2 regions of the Bradyrhizobium sp. SYSU BS000235 genome follow, and region 2 is predicted to be linked to the other one. Evidence: predicted binding sites of a transcription regulator. Region 2 holds the regulator's gene; the other holds the start of a gene.
The links. The regulator LexA, encoded in region 2, represses DNA repair genes until DNA is damaged. The targets are predictions, from matches to a motif close to TGTTCNNNNTGTGTTCNG.
Positions count from the first base shown of each region.

Region 1: ACP0KA_RS19415 (ATP-dependent helicase) is a predicted target of LexA. The motif match lies at 1,643-1,660, and genes of this name have one in related genera.

Region 1 covers NZ_JBMHJM010000001.1:4,156,760-4,160,708, forward strand. The annotation lists gene ACP0KA_RS19415 (ATP-dependent helicase) at 1-1,612, opposite strand, end outside; gene ACP0KA_RS19420 (winged helix-turn-helix transcriptional regulator) at 1,750-2,199, opposite strand; gene ACP0KA_RS19425 (alkene reductase) at 2,288-3,463, shown strand; gene ACP0KA_RS19430 (hypothetical protein) at 3,549-3,740, opposite strand.
Region 2 covers NZ_JBMHJM010000001.1:5,089,484-5,093,432, reverse strand. The annotation lists gene trpC (indole-3-glycerol phosphate synthase TrpC) at 1-246, shown strand, start outside; gene moaC (cyclic pyranopterin monophosphate synthase MoaC) at 249-764, shown strand; gene glp (gephyrin-like molybdotransferase Glp) at 785-1,993, shown strand; gene lexA (transcriptional repressor LexA) at 2,180-2,890, shown strand; gene ACP0KA_RS23965 (ComEC/Rec2 family competence protein) at 3,039-3,949, opposite strand, start outside.

The sequences.
Region 1 (3,949 bases), 930 kb from region 2:
TGAGGAAGCGTTCCCGTGAGGGATAGCCGCTGGCGATCTGCTCGAGCTGAAGCAAATCTGCGTGGCGCACCTCGGCATCTTCATGGATGCGATCGAGATGCGGTTCATACCAGAGCCGCGCGCGTTCGAGATCGACCGGCCATTCCGAGTAGCGCAAATTGCCAACGGTTTCGATGAAGCCTTTCCAGTCTGCGCCGGCACGCGGCGGCTGCGGCAAGTCGCACAGCGCACTGAGCGGATCGGCTGCTTCTGCCATGCGCTCCAGCACGCGCTGTGCCGACGCAGGCCCTACGCCCGGCAGCAGGTGAAGAACCCGGAAGCCTGCGACGCGATCGCGGGGGTTTTCGACAAAGCGCAGCAGCGCCAACATGTCCTTGACATGGGCGGCGTCGAGAAATTTGAGCCCGCCGAATTTCACGAACGGAATGTTGCGGCGGGTCAGCTCGATTTCCAGCGGCCCGCTGTGGGATGAGGTGCGAAACAGCACCGCCTGATGCTTCAGGAGATTGCCTTCTTCGCGGCTCTCCAATACGCGCTCGACGATGTAGCGCGCCTGCTCGACCTCGTCGCGCACGGTGACGAGCTGCGGCTTGTGCGTGGAGGTGCGCTCGGTCCAGAGATTTTTGGTGAAGCGTTCTTTTGCAAGGCCAATGACGGCATTCGCCGCCGACAACACCGGTTGCGTCGAGCGATAGTTGCGGTCGAGCGTGACGATGTCAGCGCGCGGATTGAAGTGATCCGGAAAGTCCAGAATGTTGCGCACGGTGGCGGCGCGAAAGGAATAAATCGACTGCGCGTCATCGCCCACCACAGTGAGGCCATGGCCGCCCGGCTTCAGCGCCAGCAGGATCGACGATTGCAGGCGGTTGGTGTCCTGATATTCGTCGACCATCACATGATCGAAACGGCCGCCGATGTCGTCCGCCATCGTGGGATCGGAAACCATCTGCGCCCAGTAGAGCAGCAGATCGTCGTAATCGAGCACGTTCTGCTTCTGCTTGGCTTCGACATAGGCGGCGAACAATTCTTTCAGCTCATTGGCCCAGCCCGAGCACCACGGGAAGAATTGCCCGAGCACTTGCTCGATCGGCAATTCGGCATTCACGCAACGCGAGTAGATCGACAGGCAGGTTCCCTTGGTGGGGAAGCGGCTCTCGGTCTTGGAGAACCCGCGCTCGTGCCGGATCAGGTTCATGAGGTCGGCGGAATCCTCGCGGTCGTGAATCGTGAACGACGGATCGAGGCCGATCTGGTCGGAATAGTCGCGCAGCAGCCGCGCGCCGATGCCGTGAAACGTGCCGGCCCAGGTCAGCGCGTCGGTCATGACGCCGGCATTGTCGCCCAGCACCTTGCGGGCGATGCGCTCGACCCGCTTGGTCATCTCATTGGCGGCGCGGCGCGAGAACGTCATCAGCAGGATACGCCGCGGATCGGCGCCATTGATAATGAGATGGGCCACACGATGCGCCAGCGTGTTGGTTTTTCCGGAACCGGCACCGGCAATCACCAGCAGCGGTGGTCCGACCGTGCCGTTGGTTCCAACGCCGTGCTCGACAGCCCGCCGCTGCTCTGGATTCAACGTCTCCAGATATGAAGTTGCAGCCGCTGCCAACACCGAATCATCCCCCTGCCTGAGAGGGAGAGTCCACGATTTGTTCTGCAAGCGCAACGAACCGGCGCGTTCAGCGAAAGGCAAAAGTGGAGCGGCGCCGAGGCGCTTGAAAGCTCAATGCGAAGGACGGAAGCGCATTATCTGTTCGAGAATCCAGCCTGACGCCTCTTGGCTGTGGCTGTCCGAGATGTGCTCTCGGTTTTCTCGCGCGCTTTGGTACGCTCTCGCGTGACAGCACTGCATGGCAGAAGTCGATCGACCTCATCGAGCTCCTTGGCGTGGTGGGCTCCCCATTCGATGAGGGAATCCAACACGGGCCTCAGGCTTTCGCCGAGCGGGGTGAGCAGATATTCGATCCCCTGAGAATCCACGGCGCTGGGTTGCCGGCTCACCACGCCGTGTTCTTCAAGCGCGCGGAGTTGCTCGATCAAGACCTTCTGCGAGATGCCGACAATGCGGTTTTCCAGATCGCAGGTGCGTTGCGGGCCATCCATCAGCGCATAAAGAATGACAGCCTTCCACCGTCCGGAGAGGACCTTGAGTGCGCGCTCGACCGGCAAGCCCGGCAATCTCTTGATGATTTTCATCTGTCGACCACTGACCAAACGGTGTGTAGAGGCGGGCGCCTGCCGAAACTACGTAAGCCTTCGATCAAACCCGACCGGAGGAAGATCTATGGCCAACCTGTTCGAATCTCAACTGCTTGGCGGCACAGTTCCGTTGAAGAACCGCATTGTCATGCCGCCCATGACCCGTACGCGAACGTCCGAGGGCGAGCTTCCGACCGATGGTGACATCCCGAACGGGATGATGGCCACCTATTACGGCCAGCGGGCTGGTGCGGGCCTGATCATTTCCGAGGTCAACGACGTGGATCAGTCCAGCCACGGTTACGCGAGGATCCCCGGAATTCACTCGGAAGCTCAAATGCGAGGCTGGCGCCTGGTAACCGATGAGGTTCACCGGCGTGGCGGCACGATGTTCATGCAGTTGTGGCACGTCGGCAGGCTGGCCCATTCCTCGATCCTGCCGCACGGCCAAGCCCCGGTGGGCGTGACCGCGGAAAGGGCTGAGGGTTCAGAGGTATTCGCCCACGGTCCGGACGGACGATTGCGTTTTATGCCTGTGGAGACCCCGAGACCTCTCAGCACCGATGAGGTGTCGGCCATGGTTGATACCTTCGCCAAAGCCGCTGCCAATGCACGGAAGGTCGGGTTCGATGGCGTCGAACTTCATGCGGCCAACGGCTATCTGATCGAGCAGTTCATGAACTCGGTGCTCAATACCCGCACCGACCGCTACGGCGGCAGCATGGACAATCGCACGCGTTTCCTGATGGACATCGTCGATGCGGTGGTGGCTGAATTCGGCCCGGGGCGTGTGGGTGTTCGTCTGTCTCCCTTCGGCAAGTACGGCTCCATGCCGGCGGACCCTCTTGTCGAGGACACGTTTCTGTATGTTGTCGAGCAACTCGGGCGCCGCGGCGTGGCCTACATCCATCTGCTCTACGAGCTGTTGCCTGAAGGAAACATGGAGACGGGCGTGTTCAAGCCTCGGTATCTCGACCACGCGCTGCTTGCCAAGGCCCGGGCGTTGTTTCCAGGCGCCTTCATCTGGTGTGGCGGCTTCAATGATCGCGCCCGCGCCCAGGACGCGCTCGACACCGGGTTGGTGGACCTGATCGCCTTCGGCAGGCCGTATATCGCAAACCCGGACCTCGTTGAGCGTCTCAAGAACGGCTGGCCGTTGGCCGTCGCGGACCGATCAGCTTATTACACCCGCAATGGCGAGGTGGGTTACACGGACTTTCCCACCTATCGATCGGTGACGCTGGACGCGGCGGCCAGCTGACCACGGCGGATCGATCAGGCGCTCGTTCCGGGCCGCATCATGCGCCGTGTCGCGTTCAGGCAAGAAGGCGGTTTCGCAAGCGCTCTTACGCGTGATCGCCATTCTCGCGATGCAAATTCGGAAACAGGTACACCAGCGGAAGCGCGAGCGGCGCGATGATGACTGCAATCCAGGCCCAGACCTTGAAGCTGCGGCCGCGGCGTTCGGCAATACGCCCGGCGAGATACACCGAATAGAAACACCCGATCGTCAGCACCGCCCAGAAGATGGTTTCCATCGTGCAAGCTCCGATGACTATCCGCACCAAAGCATAGGATAAAGCTGGTCGCGCGGAGGGAGATCGTCAAGGCCTGAGCCGGCCAACCGAGCGGGCTTGAACGCTCTGCCGTGACCATCACCGGACATGACGCAGACCGGCCGAGATCGATGCGAATGACCCCGCCTGGGATCGTCGTTGCTCGACGGCCGCCCACTATTGTGATGAGT
Region 2 (3,949 bases):
CGGAATCTCCGGACCTTCGAGACCACGCTTGCCACCAGCGAGCAACTCGCTCCGATGATCCCGAAAGAGCGGATCATGGTCGGCGAAAGCGGCATCTTCACACCGGAAGATCTGTCACGGCTCGCGAAGGTCGGCATGTCGACGTTCCTCGTCGGTGAAAGCCTGATGCGTCAGACCGATGTCACCGCGGCGACGCAGACATTGCTCGCGCGCGACACCGCCCAACGCGCAACCGGGACCCGCTGAACGTGGCCAAGGCGTCAAACAAAGCGTCTAAGAAGAGCTCTGGCCTCACCCATATCGACGCCAAAGGCGAAGCGCGCATGGTCGATGTTTCGGCGAAGCCGGACACCGAGCGCGTTGCCGTCGCCGAAGGCCGCGTCATCATGACTCGCAAAACCCTTGACCTGATCGTCAAGGGCAACGCGGCCAAGGGCGATGTGCTCGGCACCGCCCGCGTCGCCGGCATCATGGCTGCGAAACGCACCTCCGAACTCATTCCGCTGTGCCATCCGCTCGCGCTGTCCAAAGTCGTGCTCGATATCGAGCCCGACGCCAAATTGCCGGGCTGTCACGTTCGCGCCACAGTGAAGGTCAAAGGCCCGACCGGTGTCGAAATGGAAGCACTGACCGCCGTTTCCGTCGCATGCCTGACGATCTACGATATGGTCAAAGCGGTCGAGCGAGGGATCCGAATCGAAGGCATCCACCTCGTGGAGAAAAAGGGCGGAAAGTCCGGCCATTACCTGGTGTCACCGCACTAGCCGGACGTGAGGATTTCATAATGGCACTGATGCCGGTCGCCGATGCGTATGCAGCCGTTCTCAAGGGCGCCGACGCACTTCCAGAAGAACTCGTGCCACTTGAAGAGGCTCACCACCGCACGCTGGCGCGCGACCTGCCGTCCCTGCGGACACAGCCACCGGCCGCGATGTCGGCGATGGACGGCTACGCCGTGCGCGCCGCCGACGCCGTGCTCGGCGCTCGTCTCAAGGTCATTGGCGAGGTCGCCGCCGGGCGGCCGCTCGAAGGAGCGCTCGCCGCAGGCGAAGCCGCGCGCATCTTCACGGGTGGCGTTGTACCGGATGGCGCCGATGCCGTCGTCATCCAGGAAGACACCGCCCGCGATGGCGACCTCGTCACGATCAACGAAGCGATCGAACTGGGCAAGAATATCCGCAAGGCCGGCATCGATTTCCGCGAAGGCGACATGCTGCTGAAAGGCGGTGCACGGCTTACGGATCGCGATCTGTCGCTGGCTGCCAGTATGAATCATCCAAAGCTTCCGGTGCGGCGCCGTCCAAAAGTGGCGATCCTGGCCACCGGCGACGAACTGGTGATGCCGGGTGAAACCCTTGCTCCGGGACAGATCGTCTACTCGAACGGCTTCGCTTTGCGTGCGCTCGTTCGCAGCGAAGGTGCCGAGGCGATTGATCTGGGCGTCGCGCACGACACACTCGAATCGACCACGGCAGGCATCAGCCGTGCGCGGGATCAGGGTGTCGATGTCCTGATCACCACAGGTGGTGCGTCCGTTGGCGATCACGACGTCGTCAAGCGCGCCCTTGAGCTCGAGGGCACCGACATGGCCTTCTGGCAAATCGCCTTGCGCCCTGGCAAACCGATGATGCACGGCCGGCTCGGCGCGATGCGCGTGTTAGGACTGCCGGGCAATCCGGTCTCGTCCTACATCTGCGCGTATCTATTCCTGGTGCCGCTCATCCGTGCCCTCTCCGGCCGCGCGATGGTCGATCATCACTTCGAGACGGCGACGCTGGGTCACGAGCTGGCTGCCAACGACAAACGGCAAGACTACCTTCGCGCCCGACTCACGACAGACAGCTCCGGTATGTCCACCGCGGTCGCAGTCGGCCATCAGGACAGCTCGCTCGTCGCCAATCTGTCGTCGGCCAATGCACTGATCATCAGGCCTCCGTTTGCTGCTCCTGCAGCGAAGGGATCGCCCTGCACCGTGCTCAGGCTTCCCGGCTGATCTGCAAAGCGCCCGACAGATTCTGGCTCCGTGCCGGATGGGTTCTTTAGTCTGTTGACCTAAAATTAACGATTGCAGAACACATATGGAACATATAGTGTTCGTTCATGATTTGTTTCGAGTGACTCGCTTGAAATAAAGAACAACGAGCCACTCCGATCACCGGGATATTTGGGGAGCATTTAGATGCTGACGCGCAAACAGTATGAGCTTTTGCGGTTCATCAATGAGCGGCTGAAAGAGGCCGGGGTTCCTCCCTCCTTCGACGAAATGAAGGATGCGCTGGATCTGCGTTCCAAGTCCGGCATCCACCGCCTGATTACGGCGCTGGAAGAGCGCGGCTTCATCCGGCGCCTCGCCAACCGCGCCCGCGCCATCGAAGTCATCAAGCTGCCTGAGCTGGGCGCCAACGGCGGCGGCAACGCGCGTCGCGGCTTCACCCCCAGCGTCATCGAGGGCAACCTCGGGAAGATCCGCACCAGCACACCGTCGACCACTGAGGACGACACCAGCTTCCCGGTGGCCGTGCCCGTCATGGGCCGGATCGCAGCCGGTACGCCGATTGAAGCTCTGCAGACCCGCAGCCACACCATCAGCGTCCCGCCGGACATGCTTGGCTCCGGCGAGCACTATGCTCTGGAAGTCCGCGGCGACTCCATGGTGGAAGCAGGCATTCTCGACGGTGACACCGTGCTCATCCAGCGCAACGAAAGCGCAGACACCGGCGACATCGTCGTGGCGCTCATTGATGAGGAAGAAGCCACGCTCAAGCGGTTCCGGCGTCGCGGCGCCTCGATCGCACTGGAGCCGGCGAACGCCGCCTACGAGGTCCGCATCCTGCCGCCGAACCGCGTCCGCATCCAGGGCAAGCTGATCGGGCTGTACCGGAAGTACTAAGCTGGGTTTCCGGGTCCACGCGCGCCCGGAATGACCGCCATGAGCGGTCTTCCCGACGATCGCGTGACACCCTGGCGCAGCCGACCGGAAGACTGCCGCGGCGCGCGTTCGCCGAAGGCGGCTTTAACGGAAATACTGTGAGCCGGGGTCAGTCATCCGGCTGCAGATCGGTCTCTGCCGGCGTGGCATCGACGGGCGCAGGTCGACCTGAGGTTGCCCTTGAGGGTTGAGCATCCAGCTCCGCCTCGGGCACAGCAGGCGACCACGGGCGATCCGTGCCGCGCGGTTTGGATGCGGTGATGCTGTAGCCGTTTTGCGTTTTGTAGAGCGCAAGCGTTCCTTGCCGTTGCAGGACGTTCCGCTCGAGCACCAATGCCTTGCAGTCCGATGGCGGCTGCCGTGTGGTCACGATGACGGCGGCGCGCCCACAGTCGTCTGCAAAAGCTCCTGGTGATCTACTCAGCGCAACAAAGGCGCCATCGCCGGCCTGAACAACGCAACCGGCGTCGTCACACGACACGCCATCCGCTGTCGAAGCTTCACCTGCGGTCCGTGCATCGGCATCCGCGGTCAGCCATTCCCGCACGAGAAAGGCGTCCTTGCGGGTTTGCATCAAGCGAAGCTGCCCGTCTTTGCCGCGAACGCCCACACTGTGGCCGTCACTCGAGACAAGGATATCCGGCTGCGGTGCCGCCACGGCGCATACAGCGGCGATCACCACAAGTCCCGCCCCCGTCCAGCGCAACGGCGAGCGCAGCAATCCCATGGCGATGATGCCGGCGCTCATGGCCAGTAACGGGCCGGTCCCAAATGCCGCCATATGGCCGATGGCGCCCGGAAGCGCTGCCACCCACTGCGATACCGTGATCATCCAGCCGATGCCGAAGTCCATCATCCGCCAGAACATGCCATCAAATCCAAATGGCATGGCGATCAATCCGAGCAATCCGGCTGGCATCACCAGTGCCGAGACCACCGGCATCGCCGCGAGATTGGCGAGCACGCCGTAGGGTGTGATGCGATGAAAATGGAATGCCGCGTAAGGCATCGTCGCAAGCC